4 regions of the Paenibacillus sp. FSL P2-0121 genome follow, and region 3 is predicted to be linked to each of the others. Evidence: riboswitches for the same ligand, from Rfam matches in the RefSeq annotation. Region 3 holds a riboswitch; each other region holds the start of a gene.
What was found. Region 3 has a riboswitch for thiamine pyrophosphate ahead of MKY54_RS02115 (ABC transporter substrate-binding protein). Riboswitches for the same ligand answer to the same signal wherever they lie in the genome.
Positions count from the first base shown of each region.

Region 1 (5,777 bases), 1.8 Mb from region 3:
TTCAAGAGACCAACGCTTTACCCGCCAGAGAAGTGCACACCGACTCAATTACATCCGATGGAACAGGTTTTTTCATCACAGAACCTATTTTTTTTGCTGAACCTAAATCTGAGAAAGATAATTATAACAACTACGGAATGGCGTTTCGAATGGATGCTCCCCCTGGAACCTACAACGTATATGTAAAAACGACTTCTGACGCAGAGGATGGGATCGTGTCAGTATCCGGAATGCAGACCAGCCGCTTGTTGAAAAGTGGACATTGGGACGCTGCAAAGCTTGTACCCGTCAAGCATACGGCTGTAGCCAAAGGGAAAGAGTGGACTTATACGTATGTAAACGGCCGTGACCATATAGATATTGAGATCGAACCGAACAAAGTGAACACAGCTGTGGGGATTGAGGAGATCATACTGGAACCGATTTTGCCTCAGCATAGAGCAGTTGGAGCTCTTCCGAATTTATTTATACTTGGAGATTCTACGGTCAAGTCCTACACCTTCGACGAAGCACCAATGAGTGGTTGGGGCCAGATTATTGGCAGTATGTTTAATCAACATAAATTGAGTGTAACTAACTATTCCATGGGGGGACGCTCGTTTAAAAATGCCTATACAGAAGGTCGACTGAACGACATTTTACTGAATGGCAGCATTGGGGATTATGTGTTTATTCAATTCGGACACAATGATGAGAGCGCAGATGAGTTCAGACGTTACGGCAGAGGTTCGACAGAAGCAATGTATGAAAATTACCTTAAAGCAGTCTATCTCCCTGCGATTCAAGCCCGGGGTATGATACCAGTACTGGTAACCCCAATGTCCAGAATTAAAGGGAATGCAAGTCCGGGATATATCTATGAAAATTCTTTTAAATCAAGAAAGTTTGTAGATATTCTTAAACGGGTCGCAGATGAATCTGGAGTTACACTTATTGACCTTAACTCGGAAAGTCTGAAATATTATAACGAGATCGGTGTAGAAGCAATAACATCCCTCTTCATGTCAATTGAAGCCGGAGAAACGCCAGGCAAAACAAATGACGGAAGTTACGCTAACGGGCATCCTTCAAAGAAAGTCGATGGGACTCATTTTAAAGAAGCGCTCTCCAAACAATTTTCGCGGATGATTGTTACGGAGCTTGTAGAGAAAGGTGCTACTGGCGATTCTACTGCTGCCTCCATTACTGCTTACCTTAAAGGGAACGTTAAGCATGCGGCACTAACAGGGAACTGGGGTAAGATTTTTCCGGAAATAACGAATGATACGACGACTGGGGAAGCTGCTTATTACCGTAATCAAATTGAGAAATTAATCCAGCTGGGAGTAATGGGCAAAGACCGTCAAGGAAATTTTAATCCGGATACGGTGATGACAGTTGCTGAATTCACACGCAGTATTTCTAAGTTAATGAAAGTGGAAAGATCAGATCTTGCCTATTATCCGAAAGGTAAGCTGTCACGTGAAACGATGGGTGCTATTCTCTATGACGTTTACCAAATAAAGTTTGCTAATAAACCTAAGTACATGACTGATTATAACGGCATAGCAGTAGTGCCAGGAGATCCTGGCTATGATTCGAATCTGGAGCCAGGAGCTAGAGGTGCGATGTACTATCCTCTTGTATCCTGGACGCAGCTTGTTGATACAGCGGACATTTCTCCTTATTTAATTTCAAAAGTGAAAAGTGCATATGAATTAGGACTCATTAGATCTGAAGTGGGGATTGCCAGAGGCGAAATGGTCAATGGGACAGAACTAGAACCTAAAGCTATAGTGACCCGGGAGAAAGCGGCCAAAGCTCTGAACTTTATGTGGGTGCTGGAACATGAAGTGAATGCAGAAAATCATGTTTCTTCTCTAAAATAGTCAGGGTGAACAATTCAAGGCACAGCAGCGATGCTGTGTCTATTTGTATGCAGTGAATTCCTCTCCACTTACAGCAGTGTATCTCTCACGGTTGTTTATTTCTACTTTCATTGTGGTAAGTAAGATTCGTAAAGCAATTTAAGAAAATGACAAACCCAGCGTATAAACGTGCATAGTTGTGCCATCCTAAGACGATCAGTTAACTATCAATTTGCTTAACGAGAGGAGATAGGGAAGATGTCAGGCAACAATAAACAAGCTACAAAAACCTTACCCCCACAGGAGCAGCATCATCAGCCAGGGATTGAGAGTGAAATGACGCCGCTGCCCAAATACGAGCCGGCAAATTATAAAGCAGCAGGTAAACTGCAAGACAAGGCGGCATTAATTACCGGTGGAGACAGCGGAATTGGGCGTGCAGTTGCTGTGCTTTTTGCTAAAGAAGGCGCTGATGTGGTCATTTCATATCTTAATGAACACTCAGATGCAGAGGAAACTAAACGTCAGGTCGAGCAGGAAGGCCGCAAATGTATCCTAATTCCAGGTGATATCGGTGACGAGAAATTCTGTAAGGATCTTATTAAACAGACGGTGGAGGGCTTAGGAAAGCTTGATATTCTCATCAATAACGCGGCAGAGCAACATCCGCAAGCTAAGATCGAGGATATTACTTCCGAGCAGCTTGAGCGTACTTTCCGTACGAATATATTTGCGATGTTCTATTTAACAAAAGCAGCTATGCCTCATTTAAAAGCAGGATCTACCATTATAAATACAACTTCAATTACCGCTTATCGCGGAAGCCCGCAGCTGCTGGACTATTCATCAACTAAAGGAGCTATTCTTAGCTTCACACGATCCTTGTCCACGAATCTGGCAGAGAAGGGCATACGGGTAAACGGTGTTGCACCAGGTCCAATCTGGACACCGCTGATTCCCTCTACCTTTGATGCAAAACAGGTTAGCGAGTTTGGAGGTACACAGCCTATGAAACGGCCTGGACAACCAGAAGAGCTGGCACCAGCCTATGTATATCTGGCCTCTGACGATTCCAGTTATGTGACTGGACAGGTTATTCATGTAAATGGTGGCGAGGTAGTAAACGGTTAGATCAGTACAGCTAATGTGAATAAATGGGTGTATTTCAATAAAAAAATATGTTACTATAAACCACGTTAGCATTTTAAAATTGTATATTTATGTCACTAGGGGTGCCGATTGGCTGAGACGGAATGGATTTCCGGACCCTTTGAACCTGATCTGGTTAAGACCAGCGTAGGGAAGTGGAGGACGAATTTCTGTTATCGAGCTATTTATAGTGCCGTCTATATACAGATTCTGACTGCCTTCCTTACGGGAGGCAGTTTTTTTGTTTTTTACTGACCTATAGGGAAGTGAGAGAGGAGATCGTGATATTGCAAGCTGAGATCCATCTAATATCAGACGGCAAGCTGCAACTGAGACATTTTGTTGAACTAGCTGTCACGGTGCAGATATGGGTCGATTATATTCACCTGAGAGATAAGCAATGTCCTGCACACGAACTACTCGCTGCGGCACAGGAGCTGTTGGCTGCCGGTATGCCCGCTACCAAACTGATAATCAACGACCGAATAGATGTAGCCTTGGCAGCTGGTGCCGCGGGGGTTCAGTTGGCCTGGCACAGTCTGAGTCCGGGTACAGCCCGGCGAATTGCACCTCAGCTTCGGCTGGGGAGATCGGTTCATTCTCCGGAAGAAGCGGCGAATGCCTCAGAGCAGGGAGCTGATTATTGCTTGTTTGGTCATGTATTTCCCTCGGATAGCAAGTTAGGGCTGCCCGCACGTGGGTTAGAGCTGCTTGCAGAAACGGTGAAGACCAGCTCTATTCCTGTAATTGCGATTGGCGGAATTAGCCCCGCTAATGCGGCGCAGATCATCAGGAAAGGTGCGGCAGGAGTTGCTGTGATGTCCGGTATTTGCGGAGCGGATGATCCTTATGAGGCCGCCAAAGCTATTCATAAGGCGGTTCATTCATAGCCTGGAGGTAACAGCACGGGCGAAGGGGGTGATTCAGAATGAAGCTGTTGATTAACGGGAAATCCGCAGAGTGTTCTGGTGGTATTCAAACTATAGCTGATTTGATCAGTCTTCCTGAGTGGTCAGGTCGTCTGATGATCATTGAGCTGAATGGAGAAATTGTCAGTAAGGAGAATTATGAAAGTACTGCTCTGAGCGAGGATGATCGTTTGGAACTGGTGCACTTTGTTGGTGGGGGTTGAGATGGAGCGGTATAGAATTTTGAGAAATTTATAAGAACCAAAGGGAGGTAATTTCATGCATGACCCGTTACATATTGGCGGTATCGAATTAACCAGTAGATTATTTATCGGAACCGGAAAATATAGCCGGAATACGTTGATCCCCGAAGTGATCGCAAGCTCTGGTTCTCAGGTGATTACTGTAGCGCTTCGCCGAGTGGACCCGCAAGGTGGAGCAGAAAATATCATGAACCACATTCCCGGCCACATGACTCTTCTGCCTAATACCTCAGGAGCGCGTACAGCGGAAGAGGCAGTCCGTATTGCAAGATTAGCAAGAGCTGCGGGACTGGGGAACTGGGTCAAGATCGAAGTGATCAATGATCAGAAATACCTGCTTCCAGATAATCTGGAGACCATACGAGCTACAGAGATTTTAGCAGCGGAGGGTTTTGTAGTATTGCCATATATGAGTCCGGACCTTTCGGCTGCTTTACGTCTGAGAGATGCCGGTGCTGCTGCTGTGATGCCGCTTGGTGCGCCGATCGGGACGAATCGCGGCCTGCGCACTAAGGAGCTTGTGCGTATTCTTATTGAAGAAGTGAATTTGCCGATTATTGTAGACGCCGGGATTGGCAAGCCCTCGGAAGCGGCGGAAGCAATGGAGATGGGGGCCGCTGCTGTTCTGCTTAATACGGCTATTGCAACGGCACGTAATCCGCTCGTCATGGCGGAAGCGTTCCGCGAGGCGATATCCGCTGGCCGCAAAGCTTATTTGGCAGGACTCGGTCCTGTAGAAGAAGTTGCTTTTGCTTCGTCACCGTTGACTGGATTTTTGAACTGAATTTGATAGGTCACGAAAGGAGGGAAGATTAGCATGAGCTTTTTTGACACACTGGCCCGCTTGGAGCAGTATCCTTATGAGCAGCTGTGGAAGGAGTTCCGGGAGGATGACGTTAGGCGGGCGCTTGGAAAAGACAAGCTGAACGAAAATGATTTGCTGGCATTGCTCTCTCCGGCAGCAACGCCGCTGCTAGAGGAGATGGCGTTGGCTGCACAGCGACTGACCCGTGCACATTTTGGTTATTCGATGCAGCTGTTCACACCGATGTATCTTGCGGATTTTTGTGTGAATCATTGTACCTACTGCAGCTTCAGCTCCATTTATGATTTTCCGCGTAAAAAGCTGTCCTTGGAGGAGGTTCGCAGGGAGGCTGAGAAGATTGCAGCTACAGGTCTGCGGCATATCCTCATTTTGACTGGTGAATCGCGCCGGGAGAATCCTGTCTCATATATTAAGGATTGTGTAGATGTACTTAGGGAATTTTTTTCCTCTGTCAGTATTGAGATAAATCCTCTATCAACTGCAGAATATAAAGAGCTTCTTCAAGCAGGGGTGGATGGATTAACACTATACCAAGAGGTGTACCACCAGGAGACTTACAGAAAGCTGCATGTTAAAGGGCCTAAAAGAAACTACCGGAATCGCCTGGATGCACCTGAACGCGGCTGTCAGGCAGGTTTTCGTTCTGTGAATATTGGTACGTTGCTCGGGATGTATGATTGGCGGCAAGAGGCATTCCAAAGTGCCATGCATGCCCGCTATTTGCAGGATCGGTATCCAGATTGCGAGATCAGTCTGTCACCTCCACGGTTTCGGCCTTATTTAG
Region 1 covers NZ_CP150245.1:2,305,385-2,311,161, forward strand. Annotated here, with positions in the region: gene MKY54_RS10030 (GDSL-type esterase/lipase family protein) at 1-1,868, shown strand, start outside; gene MKY54_RS10035 (SDR family oxidoreductase) at 2,106-2,978, shown strand; TPP riboswitch at 3,066-3,167, shown strand; gene MKY54_RS10040 (thiamine phosphate synthase) at 3,284-3,886, shown strand; gene thiS (sulfur carrier protein ThiS) at 3,925-4,128, shown strand; gene MKY54_RS10050 (thiazole synthase) at 4,184-4,951, shown strand; gene thiH (2-iminoacetate synthase ThiH) at 4,985-5,777, shown strand, end outside.
Region 1: linked by a shared signal. The riboswitch ahead of MKY54_RS10040 (thiamine phosphate synthase) and the one ahead of MKY54_RS02115 (ABC transporter substrate-binding protein) in region 3 are both predicted to bind thiamine pyrophosphate.

Region 2 (5,777 bases), 2.5 Mb from region 3:
ACGGCTGTGGTTGAGGTATCATGCCCCCCTTTTAGCACTACATATTTGGAGCCCATGCCATGAATGATTTTGGCTGCTTTTTTGCGTTCTTCGATGGTGGAGATCGTCATCTTTGTGATCATTTCGGCTTCGGGAATATTGGGTGTCGTCACCAATGCTAAGGGCAGCAGATGGCTGATTAAGGATTGAACCGCCTCCTGCAGCAGCAGTGTGGACCCTCCTTTAGCGACCATCACAGGATCAATTACAAGATTAGACCAGCCGTAATACTTAATTTTATCTGCCACAATGCGGATGATGTCGCTGTTAAATAACATCCCTGTCTTTACGGCATCTGGTTGCAGGTCAAGTCCTATAGAATCAAGCTGCTGAATTATGGCGTCCAGAGTCACTGGATAAACCCCTTGGACACCCAGCGTATTCTGCGCTGTCACAGCTGTGAGGACGGACATGCCATAGACAGAAAGCTCTTGAAAGGTTTTTAGATCGGCCTGAATGCCAGCACCACCGCCGCTATCGGAGCCGGCAATGGTTAGAGCTTTGGATATAATCATCGATTTCACTCCTTTGAGGGTCATTAACTGAGCTGTTTGATACTAGATCTTTCTAGGAAGACTTCTGGCGTGACCCATGTCAGTTGATTTAGAAACTCAACCTGAAAGCTTCCTGGCCCTTGACCAGTTGTTAGTTCAGCGGCGATTTCAGCGGCTACTCCATAGAAGGAGAGGGCTTCCACTGCAGCCTCCAACGAGGCACCTCCACTTACCGCGAGAAATGCACCCACAACAGCGCTGAGTAAGCAGCCAGTTCCTGTAACCTTCGTGAGAATAGGGTGACCGTTGCTGGCAATATAAGTGTTTTTTCCATTCGTGATCACATCGTCTTTTCCAGTTATGATGACCACACAGCTTAACTTCCTCGCAGCAGCTTCAGCCAAAAGGACTACATCGCCTTCGCCTTCGCCAGCATCCACCCCTTTAATGGACCAACTCTCTCCAATGACATTAGCGACTTCAGCTACATTCCCCCGCAGTGCGGTGATTTGCATCTCATTCACTAGCTTTTGAGTGACAGCGGTCCGATAAGAAGTTGCGCCTGCACCTACCGGGTCAAGCACTAGGGGAACCCCGTGTTTATTAGCGGATTTACCAGCGAGCAACATAGATTGAATGGCGTAGTCATTGAGTGTGCCTATATTTAGAACTACAGCAGACGACATAGCGGCGATGTCGATCACTTCTTCGTGGGCATCCGCCATAAAGGGAGAGGCACCCAGCGCCAACAGACCGTTGGCTGAGAAATTGGCTACTACAATATTAGTGATGTTGTGGATCAAGGGGTTGGATTCCCGTACTTTGGCTAAGTAACTCATCATAATTCCTCCTCAAGCTTGTATGAATAACTAACTAAACGTTACAGATTGATAAAAGCTTCCTGTGCTTTAATATCTTCTGGTAGAAGATCGTTGGTGGATAACCACAGCTGAACCTTTTCCCAAGATGTCGGGTCTTGATAACCAAAAGATTGATCGCCAGCATTCATCAGTGGCAGTAGAATCTCAAGACTTTTTTTCTCAATCTCCTTGTCGAGCGGTGAAGTTGCATCTTCATGTGCAACCAGTAAATCCAGGGCTTGTTCAGGATTCTGCTCCACAAATTCCTGTCCTTTTGTTATGGCATTTAGAAATTTTTTAAAGTAGGCTTCAGAATTTTGCAATCCTTGTTCGCTGGCCACCAGCACAAGCTCATAATAGTCAGGTACTCCGTAATCCGTTGGATTAAGCGAGGTGACCGGATGTCCCTCTTTTTCAAGGATCAGTTGTTCATGGTTGATGAACCCGCCCATTATTGCGTCCACTTGTCCTGTAGAGATCGCAGGGATAAGGTCAAAACCTACGTCAATTAGCTTGGCGGATGAAGGATCGCCTCCATCACTCTGGATCATTGTCCGAATCATTGCTTCATAGAGCGGAATGGAGGAATAGCCGATTTGTTTTCCTGCGAGCTCTTTGGGACTATGAATACTGCCTGCCTGAGGAACCATCAGATGATTCAGTGGATGCCGCACGATAGCTGCAATCGAACGTACAGGAATTTTCTCGCCGCGTGCCATAAGTACCTGAGGCTGATAGCTGAGCGCTAGATCAATTTGATTTGCTGCTACAAGCTTTAGGGCGTCATTGCTGTCCGCAGGCATTTTGATCTCGACATCCAAACCTTCCTCTTGGAAAAAACCTTGCTGTTGCGCAGCGTATAGAAAGGAATGAACGGCATTGGGATACCAATCAAGCATAATCGTCAGCTTGTGTGACTGCTTATTTTCGGTGTTGGAGGAACCAGTTTGGGAGTTGTTATTTAGCTTGTCTGCCTTCCCGCAGCTGCTTAAGAGCAAAAGTGTGCATACTAGAAATACAGAAATAAGTCCTCGTTGTGGTGATTTTAAATGATTCATTGGTTAGATCCTCTTTTCTTTAAAAATAATTGTTCGAGTAAAGCTATCGCCAGAAAAAGCACAACACCAAGCGCGGACAGCAGAAATACAGCCGCGAACATTTCATCGCTCTGCATATTTCCGGCCATTCTGCGGCTGAAGTAACCGAGTCCTTTACTGCCGCCGAGCCATTCCCCGATAGTAGCTCCGATGACGCAGTATACAATGGACAGCTTTAAGCCAGAGAAAAAAGCAGGCAGCGCCAGTGGAATTTGGGTTTTGACAAGCAGCTGCCAGCGGTTTGCACCAAATGTTAATAATAAGTCCTTGTAAGTCTGGCCACTTGTACGAAGTCCATCATATGTACTCACTACAACTGGAAAAAAAGCCGTCAAAAACACCACAGCCACTTTGCTCCACAGCGAATATCCGAACCACATAATAAAAATGGGCGATAGCGCAATTAATGGGACCGTCTGGCTAATGATAAGGAAGGGATAGATGGCCTTTTCTACGGGGCGAAACAGGAACATTCCAATACCCAGCAATACACCAAAAATCACAGAAAGGACAAAACCTATCAGTATCTCCTGCAACGTCGCTAATAAATGCTGTCCAAATAATAATTGCCTGTGCTCGATCAATGCGATGCCAATAGATGAAGGTGCAGGGAGAATAAAGGCTGGAATCAAGTGAAGGCGAACAGCTGACTCCCAGATTACAAGAATGAGCAGTACCAGAAGAAGGAAGGGACCATAGTTGTCTAGATGTTTTTTAAAAGGTATAGGTTGCATGCAATCTTCGCTCCAACTCTGCCCGTAGTGCTATAAACCGGGGTTCATAGTTCATCTTATAATGTCTTGGTTTTGGTAGATCGACAATGATCTCCTGTAATTCGCTGTGCGCACCGCCAGATAATAAATAAATCCGGTCACTGAGCAATAGTGCTTCTTCCAGATCATGAGTGATGAGCATAATCGTCTGATTCAGTTCACCCCATAACTCCAACAGCCAACGGTGTATCTCACGTTTGGTCATGGCATCGAGAGCGCCAAAGGGCTCATCCAGCAGCATAAGGCCACTTCCGCCTCCAGCCACTAAGGTGCGCAGAAATGCGACTCGCTGTTTCATTCCTCCCGAAAGTTCATGGGGATAAGCCTTCTCTACATCTGTTAAGCCGAAGCGGGCCAACATTTCCCGAATCTGAGTGATTGTTTCCTGTTTACTAAATCTGGGCATGATCTCCCAGGGCAAAAGGCAGTTGTCGAGCACTGTTCTCCAAGGCAGCAATAAATCCTGCTGAGGCATATAAGCGATCTGACCTAAACGACTAGCGGTTGAGGGGAGCGTAGGGAGTTTTATTTTTCCATGAGTAGGTTCGAGTAAACCGGCAACCGTTTTGAAAAATGTGCTTTTCCCGCATCCGCTAGCACCTACTACGGAGACGAATTCCCCTTGCCTGATATCCATGGATAGTTTTGCGAATACAGGGGGTTGTTCAGTTTCCGGAAAAGAGTAGGTTAGGCCTTGAATAGATAAAATGGTCGTGATGATCTAACCTCCTAATATTTTTGTGGAGCGCCTAAACAAATAAAGACCCATCCATTTCCAGAGGAAATGAATGGGTCAAAAAGTTCATTCTGCATAATAACACTTAACATGCTTGATGAAAATTCTGCTCCACTTCCCTCCGCTGGTATGATCCAGATCAGGTTCCAAGGGTCCGGAGCTTAAAGCTCCGTCTCAGTCGGCCGACTCCCCTAGTGAAATAACAGGTCCATATTAATTTGTTTATAAATATACCATATCTTTCTGAGAAGTAAAGAGAGAAAGAAGTGAAGGATTAATCCAAGATTGGGTAAGATATAAGTAGAAATCTAGTTAATATTACAATTCCGATGTACATAATCGGAAAAAAGTATTGACGATCATGTGATGGCAGTGTACTATTCAATTTACCGGAAAAAAACCGGATAGAGAGAGGGGATTTAATAATGAAAAAATGGAGTTTAACTATTATATTGGCGTTAACCGTGGTCCTTGTAGCGGCTTGCGGCAATAATTCGAATACCAATACGGCTGCTGAACCAACAGCTGGAACGAATGGTGGAGCAGCATCTTCAGCGCAAAACAGTTTGGAGGCTGTGAAGGCCAGCGGCAAATTGCGGATAGGTACAGAAGGGACTTATGCACCTTTTACTTATCATGACACTGCGGGGAAATTGACGGGTTTTGACGTGGAAATTGCCGAAGAAGTAGCCAAACGTTTAGGTGTTGAAGCAGAATTTTTTGAAACTCAGTGGGATGGTATTTTTGCTGGGATGGATGCGAAACGGTTTGATGTCATTTTTAATGAAGTTTCCATTAACGAAGATCGCAAAGTGAAATATGATTTCTCTGAACCCTATATTGTATCCAAGGCAGTATTGATCGTGAGCGAAAACAATGAGGATATTAAGACCTTTGCTGATCTAAAGGGTAAAAAAGCCGGACAATCCCTGACCAGTAACTTATCCGACATCGCTCGTGAGAACGGTGCTGAAATCGTAGCTACGGACGGTTTCAATCAAGCGATGGATCTGCTGACTTCGGGACGTATTGATGCAACTGTGAATGATGGCTTGTCTTATCTGGATCTGAAAAAACAAAAACCAGATGCAAAAATTAAAGTGGTTGATGAGATTCCTGAAGGCTCACAAAGTGCTGCGGTATTCCTGAAAGGCAATGATGAGCTGGTGAATGCGGTCAGTGATGCGATTAAAGAGATGAAAAGTGATGGAACGTACTTGAAAATTTCCGAGAAATACTTTGGAGCTGACGTTTCAAAATAATACAAGGCTAGCAAGGCTAATTAAGCCTAGAAGCTAAAAAGGATGTCTGAATAATGGATGACCGCAAAATACAAATTTTCTTAGATACACTGCTACCCCTGCTTAAAGCCGGGGTGGCTTTTACCATTCCGTTGGCGCTACTTTCCTTTGTGCTTGGATTGATTTTGGCGATCCTAACCGCGTTGGCACGTCTTTCACCGTGGGTAATTCCGAAGCTAATCGCCCGTTTTTATGTATGGGTCATTCGGGGAACCCCGTTGTTAGTGCAGCTATTTATTATATTTTATGGTTTGCCGGCTGTTGGTATTGTACTCGACCCTTTCATTGCCGCCACCATTGGATTTACCCTTAGCGTAGGGGCTTATTCATCGGAAATCGTACGCGCTGCTATCCTGTCGATACATAAAGGCCAGTGGGAAGCTGCCTTCTCAGTCGGGATGACTCGTGGGCAGGCTCTGCGCCGCGTAATTCTGCCACAAGCTGCACGCGTTTCTGTACCGCCGTTATCCAATTCTT
Region 2 covers NZ_CP150245.1:3,017,668-3,023,444, forward strand. Annotated here, with positions in the region: gene thiD (bifunctional hydroxymethylpyrimidine kinase/phosphomethylpyrimidine kinase) at 1-554, opposite strand, end outside; gene thiM (hydroxyethylthiazole kinase) at 578-1,372, opposite strand; gene MKY54_RS13265 (ABC transporter substrate-binding protein) at 1,414-2,451, opposite strand; gene MKY54_RS13270 (ABC transporter permease) at 2,448-3,224, opposite strand; gene MKY54_RS13275 (ABC transporter ATP-binding protein) at 3,205-3,900, opposite strand; TPP riboswitch at 4,099-4,202, opposite strand; gene MKY54_RS13280 (amino acid ABC transporter substrate-binding protein) at 4,425-5,261, shown strand; gene MKY54_RS13285 (amino acid ABC transporter permease) at 5,315-5,777, shown strand, end outside.
Region 2: linked by a shared signal. The riboswitch ahead of MKY54_RS13275 (ABC transporter ATP-binding protein) and the one ahead of MKY54_RS02115 (ABC transporter substrate-binding protein) in region 3 are both predicted to bind thiamine pyrophosphate.

Region 3 (5,777 bases):
TCCCCTTCATATACGACTAGATGTTTAAGTGTGAGTGAATCCTGAACAGATGCCCCATTCCTTCGGAGCAGCACCTCGATTCGAGCGGCCAATTCATCCGGATGAAAAGGCTTGGTCAAATAATCATCTGCGAACTCCAAACCTTGCAGCTTATCATCAATCGAGGTCCGGGCGGAGAGCATCAAAATGAGCAGCTTAGGGTAAGAACGTTTCAAACGTTGCCCGATCGTAAACCCGTCCAGACCTGGTAGCATAACATCGAGAATAGCCAGTTGGCAGGCGCCGGCTTCTTCCATCGCTCCTTCGCCGCTCCGTAACCAGCGGACACTATATCCTCTTTCGCTTAAATCAGCAGACACTACACTGCCAATTTCACGATCATCTTCAATATATAACAGAGTAACGCTCATGTAGCTTTAGCTCCTCCCCGATATGAATACCTAAAAAGTTGAAGTCATTATAACACATCAAACAGCCCTCCTACCCCATATGGGATAGGAGGGCTGTTTGATCAATTCAACGCTATAGCTTACGGCTGCCATACTCCATGCTCTTTATTGCTGCCTACATACTCAATACGTGTTGGAGTAAGCTCCAGAATTACATAATTAGGATCATCAGGTCCTGTAAACCATGGCTCCAGCTCTTTATTCCATACTTTGGAGCGCAAGCCTTCATCCTTAGAGACGGTAGCAGTTGCTTCAATCTCCAGCACATCTTTGCTTCCACCTGCCTCATAGCCAAGCAGTACAAAAGCATTCGGATTATCGGATAACTCCTCCACTTTATGAGTTTTGCGATTTGTAGCCAAATAAATCTTCAAACCCTCATGGAAAATGGCCATATAACGTACTTTCGGCTTATTTCCTTCTTCGATCGTACCAAAGGAACCGAACTTGTTGTCATCCAATGCTTTAATAATGAGTTGCTCCAGTTGTTTGTTATCCATTACGTAAATCTCTCCCTTCAAGCATGTAAACAAAAGTTTATATATCCAAGCTCACCGTTTGGATTTATCATAACAATGGTGCTTATTATAATGTACCCTTCAGGTTCACATTGAATCCGACCTTACCTCATAAACTACTTCAAGATAAGGAGCTTACTTCGTGAAAAAACTGATTTGGATCGGCTGTCTTTCCTACTTCGTTATCGGTCTGGCACATGTTGTGCTGGGATCTATTCTGCCCGTTCTACTGCAACATTATGATCAAAATTATAGTGCTGGCGGTGAATTAATCTTTAGTCAATTCGCTGGTTTTTTAGCAGGTGTGTTGGTCTCTCCCCTGCTTAATCGCCGCTTCGGTAAACGTGGAGGCATCCTCATTGCCACCAGTCTTCTACTAGTTGCAGAAATTGCCTACGCCTTTCTACCGCCTTGGGGCTGGATGTATGTTATCGCTGTTGCCGCAGGTTTTGGTTTCGGGATGATCGAAGCGGTTATCGGCACCATTATTATTGGTGCTGTAACCGAAGGAACTGCTATTGCAATGAGCCGGCTTGAAGTGCTATTCGGGATAGGCGCACTCGTGATGCCGCTTATCGCCAGTCCGCTCATTGCTGCCGGAGCGTGGAGATTGGCCTTTCTAATCGTCGCTGCCTTCTCCTTAATTTCTCTTATCCTCTGGACAAGAGGGCATTTCGGTAATCTACAACGAATGCTGGATGAACGCGCCTCTGTCCAAGGAGCAGACAATTCGCAATCCTCAAGCTCACGTTCTAACAAAAAATTTCCGTATAAAGGTAAGCAATGGATTCTGTTAGGGATCTTCATCGTTTTCTTTTTTCTTTATGTAGGCACAGAGATGAGTTTAGTCAACTTTATGCCGGCTATCTTTATTGCCAAGCTAGGGATGACGGAGTCTGCCGCAGCACTGACAGTCACTTTCTTTTGGCTGGCGATGTCTACAGGAAGATTGTTTGCGGGTGTAATTGCCGAAAAAATATCTTATCGCGTGTACATTCTCAGCAGCTGTTTACTAACCTTGTTACTGCTGGCACTCTTTCCGTTCACTGACAATCGAATGGCTGCTTTCATTGTAATTCTGCTGCTGGGGCTGTTTATGTCCGGTATTTTCTCCATTGCTTTAGTCTACTCCAGCAAAATGCTGCCTGGCACCGAAGAGTCAACACCCAGCATTATGATTGCTTCCGGAGGTGTTGGCGGTGCTTTGCTACCTCTGTTTATGGGCTGGTCTATGGACCATTTAGAAGTGGCACAAACAGCCGGATTACTTGCCGCTTTTGCCGCCTTCTTGTTTCTGCTTAGCATTGCCGCATGGAGGTTCCAATCTATGCAAGCGGTGAAAGGAAAGAGTTTCCGTATTTAGAACAGTATCAACGTTATCCTTTTAGGGTAATGTGATCTATAAGCATATTCTGAGCACAAGGATGGACGATGAATGAATGAGTCTTCAACTGAGCCTTTGTTACATACTGCGCTCATGCAGTTTATATTTCCCTTTTCTATAAAAAAGGGCGATTCTAAGCAGCTTATCCAGCAATTACAGGACGACGGCTTCACACGTTTTTTTCTGGATAATAAAGAGCTTGAAGCTGCCTACTACGGAGATGGCTACTGTGTTTCCCATGAACGAATGGAGCGCACCTATTTACCGTTTGCTGCACATGTCCTTTTTCCACGCAGGAAGGATGCCGACTCGTTTCGCCGTTTTTCCAGAGTAAATAATCTCGACTGCATTCTGGAGATTCCGCAGCAATCTATATTTTTCAAAATTCTCTCGACGGATATATTCATATGTCCTTTTCAGCTTGGATTCGTGACGATACGTGTCCAGCTGGAGGGGGATTCAATTCCCTTTAGTATTGCCCTAGAATTCGCAGATCGTTTCCGTGCGCTAGAGAATACCTTCATACAGGATGATTACACTTATATTCATTGCGGGGAACAGACCTATGAGATGGTAGAGGATTTTGTCTTCCGAAATTTGGTGGATGGACTGGAGCCATATCTGGATCAATCGGATATCAATGGGGCTTATTTCGAGACCCTTCCTTTTTTCGTAGATGAAAGAATGCAGGTGCAAGCTTTTTACGGCTTTCAGAATGAAGAAAGCTCTGATGAGATTAGTGTAAATCTACGCTATCGCGCCTCACAGCTTGATGGAATTAATCTGAACGGAAAGCCCTATGCCAGTGCCAGCGATCCAGCGTATATTGCAAACTATTGTCATGAGCATTCCTATAATCGCTGGGGTCCAGACACATATTATATGATGAATGAGCAAACCTTTTGCTGCATGACCCGCGCTGAACAGGAGATTGCTGTTAGTCTAGCCAACCAGATGTACGGGCAATATTATTACGGATTTTTACTCAATATTTTCCACAAAATCGTTCTGCTAAAGCTCGCCAATATGCACTCCCGACTTCGGATTAATCATGATTATGAGGAAATAGACAATCTAATCTACTCCATTAATAAGTTCTCGGCAAAGTTCTACTTCTTGGAGTTGATTTCCCAGTCGCAGGGCCGGGAGATATTTCTTCAGCTGCGTAAAGTATACGGAAACGACGCTTTGTTCGAGGAAGTGAAAGAAACCTTAAATGACCTGTTTCAGTATCAGGATAAGTTTCAATCCAAGCGACGGGATAATCTGCTGATGATTCTTACTGTATTTACGGTAGTAAGCGGGATTTACGGCATGAATCAGGTCATTGACGATCTGGATGGAAAGATTCAATGGAGTAAAATGATTGGTTATTCTCCCTTTGAATTTCTTGCCCTCTTCGTGATCATGAGCGGGATTCTGATCAGCGTTGTCCTCACGCTAGGGGCGCTGGTTAGTGAGCTTAAACGGCGTCACCGCAAAAAATATAAAGATCTAGACTAGCAAAAAAGAAACTACTTGATTGGAAAAATTCAGGAGTGCACTACTAGACATTCTGAGTACAGCCGTCTATAATACACCGTATGCGAGAAATATAAGATATAAAGTATGGGTACAAAACTTATACTTACTTATATTGCACATAGAAATACCCGTTAACTTCATAGAACCAGGGGTGCTGGAATTGGCCGGCTGAGATTGTATCCCACAAGATACTGACCCTTATACCTGATCTGGATAATGCCAGCGTAGGAATCGCCAATTGGTTCTGGTCCCTGTGACCTTAACTAACCTTGCGCCAAGCCAGCGTCCCGATCACTCGGGGCGCTTTTTTTGTAAGATCACTAAAAGATGTAGAAAAACGTACATACTACACTTTACGGTTCATGTTGTGAAGACGGGATTCTTGTAACCTTAAAGGAGAGAAGAAGACATGCACCTTAAAAAAGCACTTACGTTGTGCCTCACCTGTGTACTCATTCTTGCCATTGCCGGATGCGGCAGCAACAATGGGAATACAGCCGGAAACAAAGCAAATGCTACTGATCCAACTGCTGCGGCTGGGACGGATGCTCCAAAAGAGCTCACCAAAGTTAAAGTCGCACTCGACTGGACACCGAACACGAATCATACCGGTCTATACGTAGCTAAGGATCTTGGTTACTACGCTGAAGAAGGTCTGGACGTCGAGATCGTTCAGCCAGGCGCAGCGGGTTCTGATACTATGGTTACTTCTGGCGAAGCCGCATTTGGCATCAGCGCCCAAGAAGGATTAACACTAGCCCGTCTACAAGGCGTACCCCTTGTCTCGATAGCAGCTATTATTCAGCATAATACGTCGGGATTCGCTGCTCCAGTAGATCGCAATATTAAATCACCAAAGGATTTCGAAGGTAAAACCTACGGAGGCTGGGGCTCACCGGCCGAAGAAGCAGCCATGAAAGCTATCATGGATCCTGAAGGTGGCGATGTGAAAAAGGTGAAGCTGATCAGTATCGGTGAAGCTGATTATTTTACCGCCGTCAAACGTGACATTGATTTCGCCTGGATTTTCTACGCTTGGACTGGTGTTGAGGCTGAGTTGCGTGGCGAGCCATTGGATATGCTGTACTTAAAGGATTATGCGCCGCAGCTCGATTATTACACGCCTGTGCTGACGACGAGTGAGAAGCAAATTGCAGATCATCCTGATCTGGTGAAGGCCTTCATGAAAGCCACATCAAAAGGTTATCAATATGCCATAGATCATCCGGAAGAGGCTGCCGGTATGTTATCGAAGGCCGTTCCTGACCTGGACGCCGACCTTGTCCTAGCTAGCCAAAAATGGCTTAGCCCAAAATACAAGGACGATGCTGCCCGCTGGGGCGAGCAAAAAACCGAGGTCTGGCAAAATTACGGCGATTGGATGTATGATCTGAAGTTGCTGGATAAACCGCTGGATGCTGCTAGTGCATTCAGTAATGATTTTTTACCGGCGGAGTAAACAACAATTGTAATGAATTACTTCGTTATCAAAGTTGGCTTTTTGAACTTACCTTATAAAATGAGAGGATTGATTATTGTGGCTAACACCCTACTAAGCATTCAAGTAATTCCAAAAACTCCGAACAATGAGGATTCCATCCCATACGTAGATAAAGCGATTGAGGTCATTCAGAAATCCGGTGTTAAACATCAAGTGAATCCACTGGAAACCACAATGGAAGGTGAGCTTAGCGAGCTGCTGGAGGTTGTGCGTCAGATGCAGGAGGCGTTGATCGAAGCAGGCAGTCCAAGCGTAATTTCGCAGATCAAAATCGCTCATAATCCTAACGGAATCAGCATGGATAAATTGACGGAGAAATATCGGCTGTGAGATCGACCTGGAAGCTAATATGGCCGCCCCTTGTGGCGGTCGTCTTCTTTTTAACCGTATGGCAGCTATCT
Region 3 covers NZ_CP150245.1:479,992-485,768, reverse strand. Annotated here, with positions in the region: gene MKY54_RS02135 (response regulator transcription factor) at 1-410, opposite strand, end outside; gene MKY54_RS02130 (pyridoxamine 5'-phosphate oxidase family protein) at 530-949, opposite strand; gene MKY54_RS02125 (MFS transporter) at 1,110-2,330, shown strand; gene MKY54_RS02120 (hypothetical protein) at 2,403-3,854, shown strand; TPP riboswitch at 4,013-4,123, shown strand; gene MKY54_RS02115 (ABC transporter substrate-binding protein) at 4,285-5,334, shown strand; gene MKY54_RS02110 (MTH1187 family thiamine-binding protein) at 5,413-5,706, shown strand; gene MKY54_RS02105 (ABC transporter permease) at 5,703-5,777, shown strand, end outside.

Region 4 (5,777 bases), 1.2 Mb from region 3:
ATAACATGGGAGCCTCCCGGTGAAACAGCGAGGTTGGAATGGAGAGCCTATAAGACGCTAAAGAGTTTGATGATACTAAATTCATACAATAAGATTAATCTATGAGACTATTAAGGAGATAATAAACACTCCAAGGAGAGGAACCTATGAACAAATTAAGGGCAATCATAGTTCCGTTATTCTTAATCTTTTTATTGGGATGTAGTAAGGAGCAAATTAGCGATAATTCAAAAAAAGAATATAGCAAAGCTGAACAATTTATTACCGATATGGGCTATCTGATCATTAGTAATGAAGGAATTGTTTCTGAATATTTATTAGATAAAAAACTGCTGACGGAAATGCCATACATACAATATTGGAGTGTTCAAAGTGTTGATCCAATCGATTATATAGGCAAGGAAATAACTACAAGTAAGTTCATCGTTAAAAACCACCCCTTAGATAATGAGAAGGATAATACAAAAAAACAAACCCTGATTTTTCTGCTAGAAGCAGACGATCAAGTGATAGGAGGCTATAGTTTTCCTGATTTCGATGAATTACATATGGGCTGGGTTTACACCATTGATGGAAAAACACTCGAAGAATTGACCGGAGAAGCTTTCCCGAAATGGTCTAAGGAGTGGAATTTAAGATATAAATAATGGCTGGGGAGTATTTATAAAGGAGCAGATATGAAAAAACTAATCCTAGTACTTGTAGCTGTGGTTATTATTTCGAATGCGATATGGAGTTATTTATATTTCAATAAAGAGGTCGAAACAAATTTAAACACTGGTGTTCAAGTATATACGCTTATGGGTACAGGGGATACATGGGATGTTTTAGATTACAAAATAATAATTTCATCTAGCAAAATTTTACGGGGACATGGGAAGTTAGTGTTCAAGGGAGACCCAAGCGCTTTAGTGAATAGTAGCTATTATAAGTATGAAGTTAATGAAAAAAACAATAATAATAAGGATGAAACAGTTCTTGTAAATGAAGCTAGGTCAACGGATGGACCCGTTTCAATATTAAGTAACACTGATATCGGGTCTATAACTGGTCCATATTTATATGACGAATTAAATAAAAATAGACAAAATTATGAAAACACCACTTTATCTATTACATGGAATGATAATGAAGGGGAGCTTCATTCCGAAACAATAAGTTTAGATATTGAGAGTGAAATTTCTCTTAAGGATGATCTTTAAGAGTGATAAATCCAAGAGACTAAGATTGAATCTCTACGGACTGAAGGAAGATCCTCTACGCCCCAAAAGCCTGCCGGTACTTCACAGGAGACATGCCTTCAAACCTTCTGAACACTTTAATGAAATAGCTGGACTGGGCAAAACCGGACTGAGTCGCAACCTGAGCAATGGAGAGTCCTGTGGAAACCAGTAAAAGCTTGGCTTTAGCCAGCCGACAATCGGTTAAATAACGGTTTGGAGTTTTACCCATAACCACCCGGAACAGCCTTAGAAAATGATAGCTGCTGTAACCGGTCAATCTTGCCATCGATTCAAGAGACCAAGGGCTGGCACATTCGACATGAATGATATCTGCAGCACTGCGGATGGACTGCCTAACCTCGTGCGGTACTGAGCCGTGAAGCGGCTCGGAGTTCTGCAGCAAGTTTACTAGAAGCTCATACAGCAGAGCAGATAGTCTTGGCTCGCTACGGGTCACGTAGGAAGCACTCAGTAGGTACATTTCCTCGAATAGCTCGTCCAGCTTAGCATCCAAATCAAAAGTGAACAGGTATGCACGAGACTGGTCCACTTCTTCTAATAAGGGAAGGACAATTTCAGTGTTAAAATGAACCCAGCGGACATCCCAAGGCTCGCCTGGGTCAGAGCCGTATTGCTGATAAGCCCCTTTAGGGTACAGAAAACCTCGTCCTCTACTCATCGGAATACGTTCGCCCTCATGGAATACATAACCCTCCCCATCAAAGATCAAATGCAGGTTATAACTCCCCAGAAAACCTTCGCTTCTTCTCTCTGTATGTTGTGGAAAGTGAGTGTAATGTCCCAAAAATTCAGGATAACAGACATATTTCGAAAAAGCCGGTGTCGGCAAATACCATTGTTTCTTCATGTTTGGCAGCACCCGTTTCTGTAGCGCAACAGAGCGCAAGTTGGATTAAGGCAATGAACGCAAGATTGTTATATGATAGCAATATTTTGTTATATAAGACCTCTTATCATTGATACTACAATAGAATTATAAAATATTGAAAGCATATTTTTAATACTTTGGAGGTAATGATGAAGAAACCTGTCGCAACTGAAAAATTCGAGCTTGGCGTCTGTTATTATCCGGAGCACTGGCCAGAAAACATGTGGGAGGACGATTATCGCCGGATGCGTGAACTCGGCTTTACGATCATTCGGATGGGCGAGTTTGCTTGGTCTATTTTTGAACCGGCAGAAGGGCAGTTTCAGTTCGGGCTCTTTGATCGGGCGATTGATCTAGCACATAAATATGGTCTTCAGGTTGTACTTGGTACTCCGACGGCGACGCCTCCAGCTTGGTTGACTGATAAGTATCCCGAAGTTTTAAATGTAACCTACGAAGGTGTTACACTTCAGCATGGCATGCGCCGTCATTATAATTACAGCAGTCCTAAATACCGGGAACTGTGTGCACGTATTGCAGAACAAATGGCTGAACATTACGGCAATCATCCGGGTGTAGTTGGCTGGCAAATTGATAATGAGCTCAACTGTGAGATCAGTGAATTTTATTCGGAGAGTGACCATAAGGCTTTCCGGGAATGGCTACAGCAGAAATATGTTACACTTGAGCATTTGAACGAGGCCTGGGGAGCTGTTTTTTGGAATCAAAGCTATAGTGACTGGTCTCAGGTCTATCTTCCACGTCCGACTCCAGTACCGAAGCAACCCAATCCTCATCAGGCATTGGATGAAAAACGGTTTATTTCGGACAATACAATTTCTTTTGCCAAAAACCAAGCGGATATCATCCGTAAACTTGCCCCTAAGCAGTGGGTAACCACGAACGGTCTGTTCGGGCATCTCGATAGCCATGAAATGACGGATGAACTGTTGGATTTCTTCAGCTATGATTCCTATCCTCAGTTCTCTACTATTTTTTATGACCCGAATGAGCGGAATCCGCTGAATGATAGAGGCTGGGGACTGTCGTTATCTGTTGTTCGTTCGATATCCCCGAATTTCTGCATTATGGAGCAGCAGTCGGGCCCGGGTGGCTGGGTGAACCGGATGGATATGCCTTCTCCAAAGCCCGGGCAGATGCGGTTATGGACTTATCAGTCGATCGCTCATGGAGCAGATATGGTGTTATATTTCCGCTGGCGGACAGCTACGATGGGTAATGAAATTTATTGGCATGGAATCAATGACTATCATAATCAGCCTAACCGGAGAGTGCGGGAAGCGGGGCAGATCGGTCAGGAGCTGGCAGCAGCAGGTCATGCGTTTGTCGGTACTCGTAATCAGGCTAACATTGCTATTGTTCGTGATTATGACAATGAGTGGGATGGAGAATACGATGTTTGGCATGGCCCGTTTATGTGGAAGAGCAATAAGGAGTGGTACAAGGCGCTTCAGCGGAAGCATATCCCGAATGACGTACTCTATTTACGCAAAAAAACAACGCTGGAGGAGCTTGCAAGGTACGACGTGCTTATCTATCCTCACCCAGCGATTATGACAGATGAGACAGCAGCACTGCTGGATGAATATGTTCAGCAAGGCGGCAAACTGATCTTCGGCTGTAGAACCGGCTATAAGGATGAGCACGGTCAATGTTATATGCGTCCTTTCCCAGGTGCTGCTAAGGATCTATGCGGGATCACAGTTGAAGAATTCACAATGGTTAAGGGCAGTCGTCAGCCAACAACAATTAGCTGGTCGGGCGTGACCGAAGTCGTTACAGGAGCAGATGACTTTAATGATATTCTCAAAATAGAGGAAGCTTCGGTTGAAGTGATGGCGGTTTACGCCTCTGATTATTATGCGGGAAAACCGGCGGTAACTAGAAATCGTCGCGGCAAGGGTGAGGTTTGGTATTACGGAGCCGTATTTAATGAACAGGCAGCGGCTGAGATCATAAATTTAATTGATCTACAATCGCCAGCAGATTGGCTGGAGCTCCCAGAAGAGGTAGAACTGCAAGTCCGTACCGGAGCTTCTTCCAGTTATGCTTTTTTGCTTAATTATAATGAGACTCCTGTCACGATCCATCTTCATGAGACCAAAACAGATTTACTGAGCGGCACAACATTGTCGGGCGAGGTGCTTCTGGAAGGATTTGGGGTATTGGTGTTAAACTAACGTATACATTGATCTCACATTTGAGTAGATTTGGATAATTCTCTCTTTTCGGTTATACTTTGAAGTAGCAATTATATAGTCACGGGAGCTTGGTGGGACCAGGCTGAGAGGATAGTTATAACTATCGACCGTCAAACCTGATCTGGATAATGCCAGCGGAGGAAATGGAGCTCTATTTCTATTTGTCTACTCTAAGGCCGCATCTTATACAGATGTGGCCTTTTCTATGTGTGGGGAGTAGACCGTCTCCGCTTGATCAAATCACCTTATAGGAGGAATTGAGATGACAAGCGAATTGAACAACGATCCAATCAATCTATCAGCTTTTCCAGCAAGTCAAAAAGTGTATGTAAAGGGTTCACGGTCTGATATTCAGGTGCCTATGCGGGAGATCTCACTTAGTCCAACTGCGGGCATAGACGGCGAAGAGGAGAATGCTCCAATTCATGTCTATGACACAAGCGGGGCTTATACGGATGCTAATATTCATACTGATATTCGTCAGGGGTTAGAGCCCAATCGTCTGAGCTGGATTGAGGAACGAGGGGATGCGGAAGCGTACGAAGGAAGAACCGTGAAGCCTGAAGATAACGGGAATGCAACGGGAAAAGCTGTGGCGGAAGTGTTTCCAGCGCTCCATAGAAAACCTTTGCGAGCGAAAAAGGGGCGTAATGTCTCTCAAATGCATTATGCACGCAAAGGGATTATTACTTCTGAAATGGAATACGTTGCGATTCGTGAGAATGTGACACCGGAATTTGTAAGAGATGAAGTAGCCCGCGGCCGCGCCATCATTCCAGCGAATATCAATCATCCAGAGAGTGAACCAATGATTATTGGACGCAATTTTTTAGTGAAGATCAATGCCAATATAGGAAATTCCGCAGTATCCTCATCCATAGAAGAAGAGGTAGAGAAGATGAGATGGGCCACCCGCTGGGGTGCAGATAATATAATGGATCTCTCCACAGGTAAAAACATCCATACGACACGCGAGTGGATCATCCGTAATTCTCCTGTTCCTATTGGAACGGTGCCTATCTATCAAGCGTTGGAAAAAGTGAATGGGAAAGCGGAAGATTTAACGTGGGAAGTATACCGTGATACGCTCATAGAGCAAGCGGAGCAAGGGGTTGATTATTTTACCATTCATGCAGGGGTTCTGCTTCGTTATATCCCGTTGACTGCACAACGTATGACAGGCATTGTTTCAAGAGGTGGCTCCATCATGGCGGCATGGTGTCTTGCGCATCATCAAGAGAACTTTTTATATACACATTTTGAAGAGATATGTGAAATCATGAAGCTGTACGATGTTTCTTTTTCCCTAGGCGATGGATTACGTCCGGGTTCGATTGCTGATGCGAATGATGAAGCACAATTTGCCGAGTTAGAGACGTTAGGTGAATTAACAGCTATAGCTTGGAGTCATGATGTACAGGTAATGGTAGAGGGTCCAGGACA
Region 4 covers NZ_CP150245.1:6,242,970-6,248,746, reverse strand. Annotated here, with positions in the region: gene MKY54_RS27485 (hypothetical protein) at 1-105, shown strand, start outside; gene MKY54_RS27480 (hypothetical protein) at 147-647, shown strand; gene MKY54_RS27475 (hypothetical protein) at 678-1,202, shown strand; gene MKY54_RS27470 (AraC family transcriptional regulator) at 1,258-2,091, opposite strand; gene MKY54_RS27465 (beta-galactosidase) at 2,262-4,313, shown strand; TPP riboswitch at 4,385-4,493, shown strand; gene thiC (phosphomethylpyrimidine synthase ThiC) at 4,597-5,777, shown strand, end outside.
Region 4: linked by a shared signal. The riboswitch ahead of thiC (phosphomethylpyrimidine synthase ThiC) and the one ahead of MKY54_RS02115 (ABC transporter substrate-binding protein) in region 3 are both predicted to bind thiamine pyrophosphate.